Regions from separate parts of the Labrys sp. 22185 genome, predicted to be linked through region 2. Evidence: riboswitches for the same ligand, from Rfam matches in the RefSeq annotation. Region 2 holds a riboswitch; the other holds the start of a gene.
The links. Region 2 has a riboswitch for cobalamin ahead of ACTJKX_RS02450 (ABC transporter substrate-binding protein). Riboswitches for the same ligand answer to the same signal wherever they lie in the genome.

Region 1 (6,751 bases), on a different contig from region 2:
GGGATAGCGAATGTCCGTCATTCCCCGCTCACCAGGGAACGACAGAGCAACCAATCCCGCTCTTTTCGAGGTGTCGGGATTTGAAATCTAGATGCAGCAGTGCAACCCCTCATCCGCCCCTTCGGGGCACCTTCTCCCGCAAGGGGAGAAGGTGAGCGGAAGGCGATTCGCCTGCCGAAATGATCCCCTTCTCCCCTTACGGGAGAAGGTGCTGGCAGGCGGATGAGGGGGCACGAAGCCCCATCCGAACCTTTCTTCAGTTTGTTGCGAATACCCTGAAACGCCTGCCTTCAATCCCAGCTCAGCGCGCCGCCGTTCTGATATTCGATGACGCGCGTCTCGAAGAAGTTCTTCTCCTTCTTCAGATCCATCGCCTCGCTCATCCAGGGGAAGGGGTTCTCGACATCCGGGAATACCGGCATGAGGCCGAGCTGGGCGCAGCGCCTGTTGGCGATGAAATGCATATATTGTTCGCACGACACCGCGTTGAGACCGAGAAAGCCGCGCGGCATGGTATCCCGGCCATAGGCGGCTTCCAGTTCGGCGGCCTCGCGGATCATCCGCTGCAGATCGGCCTGGAAGGTCAGCGTCCACAGATGCGGGTTCTCATGTCTGATCTGGTTGATCACGTCGATGCCGAAATTGAGATGGATGCTCTCATCACGCAGGATGTACTGATACTGCTCGGCGATCCCCACCATCTTGTTGCGCCGGCCGAGCGAGAGGATCTGGGCAAAGCCGGTATAGAACCACATGCCCTCGAAGATCACGTAGAAGGCGACGAGGTCGCGCAGGAAGGCCTGGTCGGCATCCGGCGTGCCGGTCTTGAAATCGGGATCGTCGAGATGCTGGGTGTGCTTGAGGGCCCAGGCGGCCTTGTCGGTGATCGAGGAGACCTCTCGATACATGTTGAAGAGTTCGCCCTCGTCGAGCCCGAGGCTCTCGACGATGTATTGGAAGGTATGGGTGTGCACCGCCTCCTCGAAAGCCTGGCGCAGCAGATATTGCCGGCATTCGGGATTGGTGAGGTGGCGGTAGATCGCCAGCACTATATTGTTGGCGACCAGGCTCTCGGAGGCGGCGAAGAAACCGAGATTGCGCTTGAGCATGCGCCGCTCGTCCTCGGTCAGGCCGTCACGCGACTTCCACAGTGCGATGTCGGCCTGCATCGAGACCTCGGTCGGCATCCAGTGATTGTTGCAGCCGGCGAGATATTTCTCCCACGCCCATTTGTATTTGAGCGGCAGCAACTGATTCACGTCGGCACGGGCATTGATCATGCGCTTCTCGTCGACCGTGACGCGGCTGCCGTCGCGGTCGATGGAACCAAGGCCAGTGGCATTGTCAGGGGTCTGCGGCAGCGGAATTCGCGCGGCCGGCGAAGCGGGTTCGGACCAATCGAGCATCGTCATTATCCTGTTTTCCTTCGGCTTACTGGCATGCTTCGCAATCGGGATCGTGGATGGAACAGGCCTTGCCCCAGGCTTCCGATGCAGCCGGGTTCGGCTGAGCCTCGATCAGGATCGGCGCGGCCGCCCGCGGCACCGTGGCGGAGACGGCGTTGAGCTTGCCGTCGGTGCCCTTCAGCGTCGATTTCTCGACATGGGTGGCCGAGCGCGAGCGCAGGTAATAGGTCGTCTTCAGGCCACGCTGCCAGGCCAGGCGGTAGAGCGTGTCGAGCTTCTTGCCGGAGGGGTTGGCGATGTAGAGGTTGAGCGACTGGGCCTGGTCGATCCATTTCTGCCGGCGCGCCGCGGCTTCGATCAGCCAGGCCGTGTCGATCTCGAAAGCGGTGGCATAGAGAGCCTTGAGATCCTCGGGGATGCGATCGATCTGGCCGAGCGAACCATCGAAATATTTGAGATCGGAGATCATGACCTCGTCCCACAGGCCGCGCGTCTTGAGATCGCGGACCAGGGCCGAGGTCACCACCGTGAAATCCCCCGACATGTTCGATTTGACGAAGAGGTTCTGATAGGCCGGCTCGATCGATTGCGAGACGCCGCAGATGTTGGAGATCGTCGCCGTCGGCGCGATCGCCATGGTGTTGGAATTGCGCATGCCGACCGTCTTCACGCGCTGGCGCAACATGTCCCAGGCCAGGGTCGAGCTCACGTCGAAGCTGGCGCCCTCGCGCGCCTCGGCGAGCAGGCCGACCGAGTCGATCGGCAGAATGCCTTGCGACCACAGCGATCCCTCGAAGCTGGGATAGCGACCGCGCTCGGCCGCCAGATCCGTCGAGGCCGAGATGGCATGGAAGGATACGGCTTCCATGCTTTCGTCGGCGAACCGCACGGCGGCTTCGGAGGCGTAGGGCAGGCGCAGGGTCTGCAGCGCATCCTGGAAGCCCATGATGCCCAAGCCGACGGGCCGGTGCCTGAGGTTGGAGCGCCGTGCCTCGGGAATGGTGTAGAAATTGATGTCGATGACGTTGTCGAGCATGCGCATCGCCGTCGTCACCGTCGCCCTGAGCTTGTCGAACATCAGGCCGCTGGCATCGACATGGGCAGCAAGGTTCACCGAGCCGAGATTGCACACGGCCACCTCGTCATGGGAGGTGTTCAGCGTGATCTCGGTGCACAGGTTCGAGGAGTGCACCACGCCGACGTGACGCTGGGGCGAGCGGATATTGCAGGGATCCTTGAAGGTGATCCAGGGATGCCCGGTCTCGAACAGCATGGTCAGCATCTTGCGCCATAGATCCTGGGCACGGACCTGCCTGAAGACCTTCAGCTCGCCGCCCGCGGCGCGTGCCTCATGCGCCTCATAGGCGGCCTTGAAGGCGGGGCCATAGAGATCGTGCAGGTCCGGCGTTTCGTCCGGTGAGAACAGGGTCCAGGGGCCATCCTGCTCCACACGTTCCATGAACAGATCCGGCACCCAGTTGGCGGTGTTCATGTCGTGGGTGCGGCGGCGGTCGTCACCCGTGTTCTTGCGCAGATCGAGGAACTCCTCGATGTCGACATGCCAGGTCTCCAGATAGGCGCAGACCGCGCCCTTGCGCTTGCCGCCCTGGTTGACGGCGATGGCGGTATCGTTGGCGACCTTGAGGAAGGGCACCACGCCCTGGCTTTCGCCATTGGTGCCTTTGATATGGGCGCCGAGCCCACGCACATTGCTCCAGTCATTACCGAGGCCACCGGAATATTTGGCGAGCAGCGCGTTGTCCTTCACCGCCTTGAAGATGCCTTCGAGGTCGTCGGACACGGTGGTCAGGAAGCAGGAGGAGAGCTGGGCGCGCAGCGTTCCGGAATTGAACAGGGTGGGCGTCGAGGCCATGAAGTCGAAGGAGGACAGAAGATCGTAAAACTCGATGGCGCGGGCTTCCCGGTCGATTTCGCGTAGGGCCAGGCCCATGGCCACGCGCATGAAGAAGGCCTGTGGCAGCTCGAAACGCGTGCCGCGCACATGCAGGAAATAGCGGTCATAGAGCGTCTGCAGGCCGAGATAGTCGAACTGCAAGTCGCGCTCGGGCTTGAGGGAGGCTGCAAGGCGGGCGAGGTCGAAGCGACCGAGTTCCGGATCGAGCAGTTCGTTGGCGATGCCGACACGGACATAATCGTGGAAATATTCGGCGTAGCGGCTCGCCATCTCGGCCTGCGTCGCCTGGTCGGGACGGCCCGCGACGAAGGTGAGGGCTTCGCGGCGCAGCTTGTCATTGAGCAGCCGGGCGCTGACCTTGGCATAATCGGGTTCGGTCTCGATCAGGGTGCGGGCGGCGAGGATCGGCGCCAGCGCCAGTTCGTCCTGGCTGATGCCGTCATAGAGGTTGCGCTGCGTCTCGTTCAGCACCGTTTCGGCGTTGGTGTCGGCAAGGCCTGCACAGGCTTCGAGCACCAGGGCGGCGAGGCGCGCGTGGTCGAGCGGCAGCAGGGAACCCTCCGCCGTCTTCATGCGCAAAGCAGGGGTAGTGCCGGCCTGTGCCTCCGCCTTGGCGGCGCGCTCCAGGGCTCGTTCCTGGGCGTGCTGTTCGCGATAGAGCACATAGGCGCGCGCCACCTTGTGGTGCTCGCCGCGCATCAAAGCGAGTTCCACCTGGTCCTGGATATCCTCGATATGGAAGGTTCGGCCTATATCGGCGCGGCGGGTCAGGCCGGCGACGATCTGGGCGGTGAGGTCGGCGACGATGTCATGTACCCGGCGCGAGGCGGCGGCCGAATGGCCTTCGACGGCGAGAAAGGCCTTGGTCAGGGCCACCGTGATCTTCGAGGCATCGAAAGGCGTGACGCTGCCATTGCGGCGGATGACCTGGTAGCCCGGTTCCGAGGCCGGCTTCGCCCTGTCGGCGCTGGCAGCGAGAAAAGGCGTCTTTGTGGTCGTAGCAGTTTCGAGATCAAGAGACATTCGGCAAACCCCAATATGTTGGAGGCTTGGGCCGAGGAGCGCATTCCGCGCCGACGCAGGATGATGCGCCGCGAGCAAGGCGATCCGTCGGGGCACCCCGCCCGAGGAAACGATACGCATCCACAGGCAGGTCTCCTGGCTCGCGGGTCGTTGCGGACTGCCTGCCTTCCCGGGGAGGGCGGGGTAAACCCACCTCTCGGCCAGTGGCCAATCGACAGCCGCTCTCCGCTTACAGTTGCGGGGGCAGCCCCGGCTTTGCCCTAAGGCCTACCGGATTCCCTCTTAGCGCCGGAAGCGAATCCGACGACCTGTGAATACCGTATCTAGTATGCTTTGGTGTCTATGTGTCAATAGATGGTGTGTATCGCCCTTTTGTTCAATGGGGACAGAGGATGCCGGGGCACAAAATTCGTGCCCCGGCATACTTTTTCAGGCGGATGTCGCCACTCTCGCCGGAGCGATCTCTTCACGAAGTATACGGGCGGCGGCAACCATGTTGACGAGGGCGGGGCGGACCTCGTCCCAGCTTCGGGTTTTCAGGCCGCAATCGGGGTTGACCCAGAGCTGGTCGCCGGCGATCCGCTCCCGCGCCTTGGCAAGAAGGTCGCGCATTTCAGCCACGGTGGGGCAGCGGGGAGAGTGGATGTCATAGACGCCGGGCCCGATCTCGTTGGGGTAGCGATAGGCCCGGAATGCATCGAGCAGCTCCATTCTGGACCGATCAGTCTCGATCGAGATCACGTCCGCGTCCAGGCCGCCAATGGCATGGATGATGTCGTTGAATTCCGAATAGCACATATGGGTATGGATCTGCGTGGCATCGTCGACCCCCGAGGCGGCGAGACGGAAACAGGCGACGGCCCAGGCGAGATAGGCCTCCTTTTCGGCGTGCCTGAGCGGCAGGCCTTCGCGAATGGCCGGCTCGTCGATCTGGATGATGCGGATACCGGCCCGTTCCAGATCGCCGACCTCGTCGCGCAAGGCGAGGGCGATCTGCCGGCAGACCTGCTCGCGCTCGAGGTCGTCCCGCACGAAGGACCATTGCAGCATGGTGACCGGTCCGGTCAGCATGCCCTTGACCGGGCGCTTGGTCAGGGATTGTGCGAAGCGTGCCCATTCCACCGTCATGGCCCTGGGACGCGAGACATCGCCATAGATGATCGGCGGGCGCACGCAGCGCGAGCCATAGCTCTGGACCCAGCCATGCTTGGTGAAGGCGTAGCCGGCCAGTTGCTCGCCGAAATACTGCACCATGTCGTTGCGTTCGAATTCGCCATGCACCAGCACGTCGAGGCCGATCTTCTCCTGCCAGGCGATTGCCTGCCTGGTCTCCTCGCGCAGGAAGTCGTAATAATCGGCATCGCCGATCAGGCCCTTGGCATGGTCGGCGCGCGCTTTGCGCACGGCGCCGGTCTGCGGGAAGGAGCCGATGGTCGTGGTGGGGAAGGGCGGCAGACCGAGCCACTCCTGGGCCCGGCGACGCAGCGGATAGGGATGTTGCCGCTCGCCCATGGCCGGTGTGAGCTCGGCCATTCGGGCGGCGACGCCAGTATCGTGTATACGGGCGGATACGCGGCGGGCCGCAGCTGTTGCGTCCGATTGGGCGAGCTCATCAGCGACGGCCCGCCGCCCGTCGACCAGGGCTGTCGACAAGGTTTTCAGCTCGCCGATCTTCTGGACGGCGAAGGCCAGCCAGCTGCGGAGTTCGGGATCGAACGCGCTCTCGGCCTCGATATCGTAGGGAACGTGGAGCAGGGAACAGCTCGGGGCGAGGACGACGCGGTTGGGCCTGAGGGCTGCAACTGCCGGCTCGATGCGATCCAGCAAGGCGGTCAGGTCGCTCCGCCAGACATTGCGCCCGTCGATCACGCCCAGCGACAGCACCTTGTCCGCCGGTGCCCGTTCGACCGCCTGTCGCAACTGCGCGGGCGCCCTGACGAGATCGAGATGCAGGCCGGCGCTGGGCAGGCCGAGTGCCAGGTCGAGATTGTCGCCGAGGCCGCCGAAATAGGTCGCGATCATGATCTTCAGATCGGAGACGGCGCCGGTGAGAACGTCATAGGCGTGGCGCAGCGCCTTTCGCGTCCTTTCGTCGAGATCGAGTACCAGGCAGGGCTCGTCGAACTGCACCCAGTCCGCGCCCTCAGCGGCAAGCCTGCGCAGGATCTCGGCATAGACGGGCAGGAGCCCTGGCAAAAGGGCGAGAGGATCGAGGTCCGTATCCTTGCTCTTGCCGAGCAGCAGATAGGTCACCGGCCCGATCAGCACGGGATGGGTGTGGAAGCCGAGCGCTGCGGCCTCCCTGAATTCGTCGATGGGCTTGGCCGAGGCCAGTTCAAAGGCCTGGCCGCGACGGAATTCGGGGACCATGTAGTGATAGTTGGTGTCGAACCATTTGGTCATCTCG
Region 2 (9,495 bases):
GCCTTCCTCGATGCCCGGAATGTCCTCCAGCCGCGTCTCCATGTCGGGCAGAGCCCGGCCGACGGTGCCGTTCTTGTTGAACATCGGCGTGTTCAGCGCCAGCACCGGCGAGGTCTCGGTGACACCGTAGCCTTCCAGGATGCGCAGGCCGAACTTCTCGTTATAGGCCCGCCGGGTCTCCACCTTCACCGGCTCGGCACCGGCCACGACATAGCGCAGCGAGCGGAAGTCGTAGGGATTGGCCATCTTGGCATAGCCGGCGAGGAAGGTGTCGGTGCCGAACAAGGCGGTGGCGTTGGTGCCGTAGATCAGTTCGGGGATGATGCGGTAGTGCAGCGGCGTCGGGTAGAGGTAGAGCCTGACGCCGTTGACGAGCGGCAGGATCATGCCGCCGGTCAGGCCGAAGGAATGGAAGACCGGCAGCACGTTGAAGACGATGTCGCCGGGGCCGAAGTCGATGCGGGCACCGACCTGCGCGATGTTGGAGAGGATGTTGCTGTGCGACAGCACCACGCCCTTCGGCGCGCCCTCCGAGCCCGAGGTGAACAGGACGGCGGCGGGGGCACCCGGCGCGGGCCTGGCATGGGCGCGCCCGGCGCCGAGGAGGGCCCTCAGCTTGTCGGCGGTGCCGACCTCGGCGCGCACATCCTCCAGCCAGACGAAGCGCACATGCTCTTCCATCGCGGCCACGACATCGCCGAGCCGGCCTTTCTCCACGAAGGCGCGGGACGACAGCACCGTCTTCACCTGCGCTGTCTTGCAGGCCGAGATCAGATTGGCCTGCCCGGCGGAGAAGTTCAGCATGGCCGGGATGCGGCCCGTCGATTGCAGGGCGAAGAAGGTGACGGCCACGGCATTGGCGTTGGGCAGGAGTACGCCGACATGCTCGCCGGGGGCGGTAAAGCCCATGAATTTGCGGCCGAGCACGTTGATGCCGATCAAGAGGCGCTTATAGGTGAGGGTGCCGCTGACCGGGTCCTCCAGCACCACCCGCTTGCGGCCATATTTGTCGGCCGCCGCCACCAGGGCACGGAAGAGATCGGTGTCGACCGAACTCGTCTTGTAGATGAGGTCCGACATCACGTCGTAGAGGGCGGCGCCGGCGGCCTGGCGGCGCTTCTTGCCGCGGAGGTCCTCATCGATGGTGAGGCGTGTCGGTTCGGTGAAAGTGACGGTCACTTTCGGGAACCAGCGGCGCGAAACCTTGTTGGCGTCGAGCCTGGTAAAGGGCGTACGCTCCAGGCCGTCGATACGCATGGGCACGATGTCGGCATGCGACTTGTCGGCGATCAGGCCGGCGCCGTCATAGACCTTCATCAGCGCGCCGGTGACGGTGAGGCGCCCCTCGGGGAAGATCACCAGGGTCTCGCCGGCCTTCACAGCATTGATCAGCCCGCGCGTCGCCATCGGCTTGGTCGGGTCGAGCGGATAGGCCCGGCAGATCTTCAGGAAGGGCTTGACCCACCAGGCCTTGGCGATGGTGTGGTCGATGGCGAACACGGGATCCTTGTCGAGCAGGGCCAGGACCAGGCCGGCGTCGAGGAAGCTGACATGGTTGATCGCGATGATGCGATGGGGCGTCGGCGTCTCGAGGTTCTCGATGCCCTTGACCTCGAGGCGATAGAGCAGCCGGTAGAGCAGCAGGATGAAGTCGCGGAACCGGCTCATGGGCAGGACATAGAGCAGGATGACGCCGGCGATGATGTCGAGGACGGCGATGCCGAGCAGGGCCGTCGGTGTGGTGAGGCCGAATTTACCCTGCAGCAGGGAGAGACCGCCGGCGCCGACCGTCATGAACAGGGCCGTGATGACATTGCCGCCGGCGATGACGCGGGCGCGTTCGTCCTTGGGCGCCCAATGCTGGACGGCCGCATAGATCGGCACGATGAACAGGCCCGCTGCCAGCGCCACCAGCACGAGCGCAAGGGTCATGTGCACGCCGGAGCCGGTGGCGAGATAGCTCAGGAAATGGAGGGGGGTGGCCGAGCGCTCGGTACCGAAGGCGATCCAGGCCACGTCGAGGCAGAACAGCCCCATCAGGATGCAGCCGATCGGGGAGAGCAGCACGATGATGCGGCCCGTGGCCAGGCGTGCGGCCAGGATCGAACCGATGGCGATGCCGATCGAGAAGGCGGTGGTGAACCAGGTATTGAGCGTGCCGTCACCGCCGATGACACTGTGGGCGAGGGAAGGGGTCAGTGACAGGATGACGATGCCGCTCATCCAGAACCAGGCCACCGCCAGCGAGCCGATCAGGAGCTTGCGGTCGGAGGCCACCAGTTGCACGAGCTGGTAGCTCGATCGGATGATGTTCCAGTCGACCTTGAGGTCGGGGGCCGCTTCGCCCGTGGGCGGGATCAGGCGGGCAAACCACCAGCAGGCCACGGCCACCGCCACCATGATGGCGGCCACGATCCAGCTGGGCAGGTGGGGAGCGACGAAGCCGGCCCCGATGATGCCGATCAGGATCGACAGGAAGGTGCCTGCCTCGATCAGGCCGTTGCCGGCCGGCAGTTCCTCCGGCGCCAGATGGTCCGGCAGGATGCCGTATTTCACCGGCGTGAACAGCGTGCCCATGATGCCGAGCGTGAGCATGCTGACCAGCAGGATCGGCATGGAGTGCAGGGCAAAGCCGACCGCAGCGATGGCGACGATGGCGATCTCGGCGAGCTTGATCTGCCGGGCGACCCGGGCCTTGTCGTAACGGTCGGCCAATTGCCCCGCCAGACCCGACAGCAGCAGGCCGGGCAGCACGATCAAGGCACCGGCGATCGAGACCATGCTGTCGCCGCCTTCCATCGCGGCCGTTTCGGCAATGCCGTAGACCGCAAGGATGGTCAGGGCCTGCTTGATGAAATTGTCGTTGAAGGCGCTGAAGAACTGGCTCCAGAACAGGGGCCAGAAGCGGCGGGCGGACATCAGCGATGCGAGCATCGGTGTGGTTCCTGGATGGGCGCGTACCGGGCGCGGGAGAATCGCATTTTAAGTTAGCGTTCGTTCACTAACTTAAAATGTATGGTAAACGGCGTCAAGGAGGGGAGGGCTGGCTCATGTCCGGCCTGTGCGCCGCCGCACAGTGGCGTGAACCAGCGGTACCGAGCCGTCATCCTAGCCCTCGCGCCTGACGACTTCCAGGAAGACTTCGCCATAGCGCTCCAGCTTTGCCTGGCCTACGCCAGGCAGGGCCAGAAATTCCGGCAGGCTGCCGGGGCGCTCGCTCGCCATGGCTCGCAAGGTGGTGTCGGCGAAGATCATGTAGGGCGGCACGCCCTGCTCGCGGGCGAGGCGGCTGCGCTCCGCCCGAAGGGCGGCAAACAAGGCGCCGTCGCGTTCCGACATCTCGATCTCGCCGCGCCGGGCGCGTTTGGTCTCGGTGCTCTTGCGGGGGCGGTCGCGACGGAAGACGATCTGCCGCTCGCCCTTGAACACGGCTCGCGCCTCCTCGGCCAGGATCAGGGCGCCATGGGCCTCGTGGTTGACATTGACGAGGCCGGCCGCGGTGAGCTGGCGCAGCACCGACTGCCAGGTGCGCGCCTCGATGTCCTTGCCGGCCCCGAAGACGGGCTGGTTGTCATGGCCGAAGCGCTGGACCTTCTCCGTGACCTTGCCGGTGAGCACGTCGATAATATGGGCGGCACCGAACATCTGGCCGGTGCGGTAGATCGCGGCCATCGCCTTGACGGCGGCATCGGTGCCGTCCCAGCTCTCCACCGGCGAAAGGCAGGTATCGCAATTGCCGCAGCGGCCGGGATGGGTCTCGCCGAAATGGGCGAGGATTGCCTTGCGCCGGCACTCGGCGGTTTCGCAGATGCCGAGCAAAGCGTTGAGCTTGCCGAGTTCGACCCGCTTGACCGTCTCCGGCGCATTGCCCTCCTGGATCATGCGGCGGCGCTGCACCACATCGGCCATACCGTAGCTCATCCAGGCATCCGAGGGCAGGCCATCGCGGCCGGCGCGGCCCGTCTCCTGGTAATAGGCCTCCACCGAAGCAGGGATATCGAGATGGGCGACATAGCGCACGTCGGGCTTGTCGATGCCCATGCCGAAGGCGACCGTGGCGACCAGGCAGAGGCCTTCCTCCTCCAGGAAAGCGTCCTGGTTGGCGCTGCGAACAGCCGCTTCCAGGCCGGCATGATAGGGCAAGGCGCGGATATCCTGCTCGTTCAGCCATTGCGCCGTCTCCTCGACCTTGGCGCGCGACAGGCAGTAGACGATACCGCTATTGCCTTTGTGCCCGGCCAGAAAGGCCAGCAATTGCCGGCGGGCATTGTCGCGCTCGACGATGGCGTAGCTGATGTTGGGCCGGTCGAAGCTGGTGGCGAAGACCTCGGCCTGGTTGAGGCCGAGCCGCTCGATGATGTCGGCACGGGTGACCGGATCGGCCGTGGCGGTGAGGGCGATGCGCGGCACGCCGGGGAAGGACGCGGCGAGGCCGCCGAGCTCGCGATATTCAGGCCGGAAGTCGTGGCCCCATTGGCTGACGCAATGGGCCTCGTCGATGGCGAAGAGCGCGATGTCGGCATCGGCGATCAGGGCCTGGAAACCTTGCGTCGCCACGCGCTCCGGTGCGACGTAGAGGAGGTCGAGCTTGCCGTCCATCAGGGAACGGCGGACCTTGTAGGCCTCCTCGCGCGACAGGGAGGAGTTGAGCGGCGCCGCCCGCACGCCGGCCTGCTTGAGTGCCTCGACCTGGTCGCGCATCAGCGCGATCAGCGGCGAGACCACGATGCCGACGCCGCGCCGGCACAGAGCCGGGATCTGGTAGCACAGCGACTTGCCGGCTCCCGTCGGGAACAGCACCACCGCATCGCCCCCTCCGGTGACATGGCGCACCACCGCCTCCTGCTGGCCGCGAAAGGCGGCGTAGCCGAACACGCTATTGAGGATGGCGAGAGGATCTCGCGGAGAGGAGAGGGTCATGCCGGCAGGATGCACCTTGGTGCCTGATTCCATTGCAGGGTGAAGCGTGAGGCTTACCCGACAAGGGCCGTGATTCGAAAATTTCCCGCATGGATTTCCTCTGCTGGCAGACAAATCCGGTGGAATGATCACGGTCGAGAATGCCAGCAAGCCTCTGCCCACCTGCGTGGCGATTGCTGGGGTGACGATGGTGAGAGCTCGCTTGCGATTGCGATAGTTATGTTATAACGTTTCATATAAATCAAAATTCAATGAGGCCTCTCGGCAGCGACATGCTGTGGGGCATCCGCAACGGATCAAGGAATTCCGACATCATGCAGCCCGCGCCGCAGACACCCGTCACCGTCCTCACCGGCTATCTCGGGGCAGGCAAGACCACGCTTCTCAACCGTATCCTGACCGAGAGCCACGGCAGGAAATATGCGGTCATCGTCAATGAGTTCGGCGAAGTCGGCATCGACAATGACCTTGTCGTGGATACCGACGAGGAAATCTTCGAGATGAACAATGGCTGTATCTGCTGCACGGTGCGCGGCGACCTCATTCGCATCATCGAGGGCCTGATGCGTCGGCGCGACCGCTTCGATGCCATCCTGATCGAGACGACCGGGCTGGCCGATCCCGCACCGGTTGCCCAGACGTTCTTCGTCGATGACGATGTGCGCGCCAAGACCCAGCTCGACTCCATCGTCACCGTGGTCGACGCCCGGCATTTGCTCGGCGAGATCGAGACGGCGCATGAGGCGCAGGAGCAGCTTGCCTTCGCCGACACGATCCTCCTCAACAAGATCGATCTGGTCACGGCAGAGGAACTCGATCGGGTGGTGAAGCGGATCCGTCGCATCAATCCCACCGCCACTCTCCACGAGACCCGGCGTTGCGACATCGCGCTCGACAAGGTGCTCGGCCGCGGCGCGTTCGACCTCGACCGTATCCTCGAAGCCGAGCCTGATTTCCTCGAGGGTTTCCATGACCACGACCATGACGATCATGTCGGCAGCTTCGCTCTCGTGTCCCAGGAGCCGCTCGATCCCGGCAAATTCATGCCCTGGCTCAACATGATCGTGCAACAGTTCGGCACGGACATGCTGCGCCTGAAGGGCATCGTCGCCTTCGATGGCGATCCGCAGCGCTTCGTCGTGCAGGGCGTGCACATGCTGCTCGAAGGCGATCATCAGCGTGCCTGGAAGCCGGAGGAGGAGCGCCGAAGCCGCCTGGTCTTCATCGGCCGCAACCTGCCGAAGGACGTGATCGAACAGGGCTTCCTGGCCTGTCGGGCCTGACGCGGGAAGGCAGGGCACGGCATCAGGGGCCGTTCGCTTTGCATATTCGCTTGACCGCGGTCGTGACGCCCCGATAACTGTGCGGTGACGGTTCCCGTCGGATGCAAGTCCGTCGGGAGTAATAGGGAACACGGTTCGGCTTTCTAAAAGCCCATGCCGTGGCTGCCCCCGCAACTGTAGGCGGATTGCCAAGCATCCCCGTGGCGCGAAAGGCGCCATGCCACTGTGGGTCTCCCATGGGAAGGCAGATGCAAGGCCTTTATCCGCGAGCCAGGAAACCTGCCGTCATCTCGATCAATCCCATGTCACGGGCGGGGATGCCCGGAACAGGAGACAATGTGACGTTTCTTCCCGACGTTTCGGGCGCTTGCCCGCCTGTTCCCTCCGCTTCGCACGCTCACGTCCTTTGCCACGGTCTGGCCTGAGGAAACCTCACGGTATTCGGCTGGTGCTGAAGACCGCTGCTTCCCCTATCGCGAAACGAGAGAACGTCATGATCCTTTCAACGAGCAAGGCCCGCTGGTCCAGCTTCGCCGTCATGCTTGCGGCCAGCTTCGGCTTGGCGCTGGGTATCGATCCGGCGGCTGCGCAGGCAACGAAATATCCCCTCAAGCTCACCAATTGCGGCCGCACCGTCACCTTCGAGCATGCGCCGCAGCACACCGTTTCCGTCGGCCAGAGCAGCACGGAGGTTCTCTATCTCCTCGGCCTGGCCGACAAGGTCGTCGGCACGGCGGTGTGGTTCGGCCCTGTATTGCCCGGCTATGAAGCGGCCAATGCCAAAATTCCGCGTCTGGCCGACAATGATCCGAGCTTCGAAAGCGTGATCGCCAGGAAGCCGGATCTTGTGACGGCGCAGTTCCAATGGCATGTCGGGCCCAGCGGTATTGTCGGCAAGCCCGAGCAGTTCGAGGAACTTGGCATCCCGACCTATGTTTCGCCCGCCGATTGCGTTGGCAAGGACAATTCCAGCGGCGGCGATGGCACGCGCGGCACCCTCTTCACCATGGATCTGGTCTATCGGGAGATCACCGAGCTTGCCGAGATCTTCGACGTGCAGGAGCGCGGGGCGAAAGTCGTCGCCGAGCTAAAGGCGCGTGAGGAAGCCGCCCGCCGCAAGATCGCGGCCGGCGATGGCAAGGTCTCCGCCGCCTTCTGGTTCTCGAGCGCCAAGGTCGACGTCGATCCCTATATGGCCGGCAAGAACAGCGTGCCGGGCTATATCATGTCGGCGTTGGGTGTGCGGAACGTCGTGGAGAGCGAGGAGGAGTGGCCGAGCGTCGGCTGGGAGACCATCGCCAAGGCCGATCCGACCATCATCGTCGCCGGCCGGATGGATCGTCGCCGCTATCCGGCCGACGACATCGCCGTGAAGCTCAACTTTCTCAAGACCGATCCGGTGGCAAGCCTGATGCCGGCGGTCAAGCAGGGCCATGTCGTGGAGATGGACGTGCAGGCGATGCAGCCGAGCGTGCGCGTCGTCGAGGGCATCGAGATGCTCGCCGATGCCATCCAGCGTTTCGGCCTGAAGCGCTGAGATGAATCGCCCCGTCACACGATTACTGGCGATCGGGATGCTGGCGCTGGCGGTGCTCGTGCTGGCCCTCTGGCTGGGCGCCGCCATTGGCGAGACGGCCATTCCGATGGACGTCGTCGCCAAGACGGCCGCCAATCGCCTGTGGGGCGCCGGCTATGGTCTGGATCGCATCGATGAAGGCATCGTGTGGAACTACCGGCTGAGCCGCGCGGTCGTCGCGGCCTGCTGCGGCGCGGCCCTGGCGCTGTCGGGCGTCGTGCTGCAGTCGCTGCTGCGCAACGTCCTGGCCGACCCCTATGTCCTCGGCATCTCGGCCGGGGCATCGACGGGAGCGGTCGGGGTCGTCATCCTCGGCCTCGGGGCAGGGGTCCTGAGCCTGCCCGCCGGCGCCTTTCTCGGTGCGCTGACGGCCTTCGGCTTCGTCGCCTTGCTGGCGATGCGCTCGGGCCGCGGCACCGGCGCGGTGATCCTGGCCGGGGTCGCCGGATCCCAGCTCTTCAATGCCCTGACCTCCTTCATCGTTACCAAGGCGGCCAATGCCGAACAGGCGCGCGGCATCATGTTCTGGTTGCTGGGCAATCTCTCGGGTGTACGCTGGCCCGACGTCTGGCTGGCGCTGCCGGTCACGGCCGTAGGGCTGCTGGTCTGCCTGTGGCATGCCCGCGCGCTCGATGCCTTCACCTTCGGCACGGAATCGGCGGCGTCCCTCGGCATCTCCGTCCGGCGCGCCTATGTCGTGCTCGTCGGTGTTGCGGCGATGATGACGGCCGTGATGGTCAGTATCGTCGGATCGATCGGCTTCGTCGGGCTGGTGATCCCCCATGCGGCGCGGATGGTTGTGGGCGTGCGCCATGGGCGCCTGCTGCCGGCCAGCGCCTTGATCGGCGCCGTCTTCATGATCATCGCCGACATTCTGTCCCGCATCATCATCCCCGGCCAGGTTCTGCCGATCGGCGTGATCACGGCTCTGGTCGGTGCGCCGGCTTTCGCTCTCATCCTCAGCCAAAGAAAGGCGACGGCATGAGCCTGTCGGCCCACGATCTGTCCTGGTCGGCTGGTGGGGTCTCGATCCTGCACGGAGTATCGCTGGAGGTCCGTCCGGGCGAGTTGCTCGGCATCATCGGCCCGAACGGTTCGGGCAAGACCAGCCTGATGTCCCTGCTGGCCGGCATTCGCCGTCCGCAGGGGGGGCAGGTGCTTCTCTCGGGCCAGCCGCTCCATGGCCTCGCTCGCCGCGAAGTCGCACGCCGCATCGCCCTGGTCGAACAGCAGGCCGAGACGGCCGAGCGCATTACCGCCCGCCAGGCCGTGGAGCTTGGGCGAACACCGCATCTGGGGGCCTTCACGCCCTGGTCGAACCAGGACGATGCCATCGTCGACCTCGCGCTCGAGGAGGTGGCGATGACCGCCCTTGCCGGTCGCCTGTGGCACACGCTCTCCGGTGGGGAACGCCAGCGCCTCCACATCGCTCGTGCCCTGGCGCAGCAGCCGGAGATCCTGCTTCTCGACGAGCCCACCAATCATCTCGATATCGGCCACCAGATCGGCCTTTTGCATCTGGTGCACCGTCAGAACCTCACCGTGGTGGCGGCCCTGCATGACCTCAACCACGCGGCGATGTTCTGCGACCGCATTGCCCTGATGCAGGCGGGACGGATCGAGGCGATCGGTCCTCCGTCCGAGGTGCTGACGGCGGCGCGCATCCAGTCGGTCTTCGGTGTCGCCGCCGAAATCGTTCGCGACGGCGCGGGAGGC

Region 1: it holds a riboswitch for cobalamin, as region 2 does, so the genes downstream of both, ACTJKX_RS17965 (ribonucleoside-diphosphate reductase subunit alpha) here and ACTJKX_RS02450 (ABC transporter substrate-binding protein) in region 2, are expected to answer to the same signal.

Annotation. Positions count from the first base shown of each region.
Region 1 is NZ_JBQEPH010000008.1:226,254-233,004, reverse strand. Features, by position in the region: gene ACTJKX_RS17970 (ribonucleotide-diphosphate reductase subunit beta) at 291-1,406, opposite strand; gene ACTJKX_RS17965 (ribonucleoside-diphosphate reductase subunit alpha) at 1,432-4,344, opposite strand; cobalamin riboswitch at 4,453-4,671, opposite strand; gene metE (5-methyltetrahydropteroyltriglutamate--homocysteine S-methyltransferase) at 4,774-6,751, opposite strand, start outside.
Region 2 is NZ_JBQEPH010000001.1:529,653-539,147, forward strand. Features, by position in the region: gene ACTJKX_RS02435 (acyl-[ACP]--phospholipid O-acyltransferase) at 1-2,934, opposite strand, end outside; gene recQ (DNA helicase RecQ) at 3,109-4,953, opposite strand; gene ACTJKX_RS02445 (CobW family GTP-binding protein) at 5,235-6,203, shown strand; cobalamin riboswitch at 6,275-6,504, shown strand; gene ACTJKX_RS02450 (ABC transporter substrate-binding protein) at 6,697-7,740, shown strand; gene ACTJKX_RS02455 (FecCD family ABC transporter permease) at 7,742-8,764, shown strand; gene ACTJKX_RS02460 (ABC transporter ATP-binding protein) at 8,761-9,495, shown strand, end outside.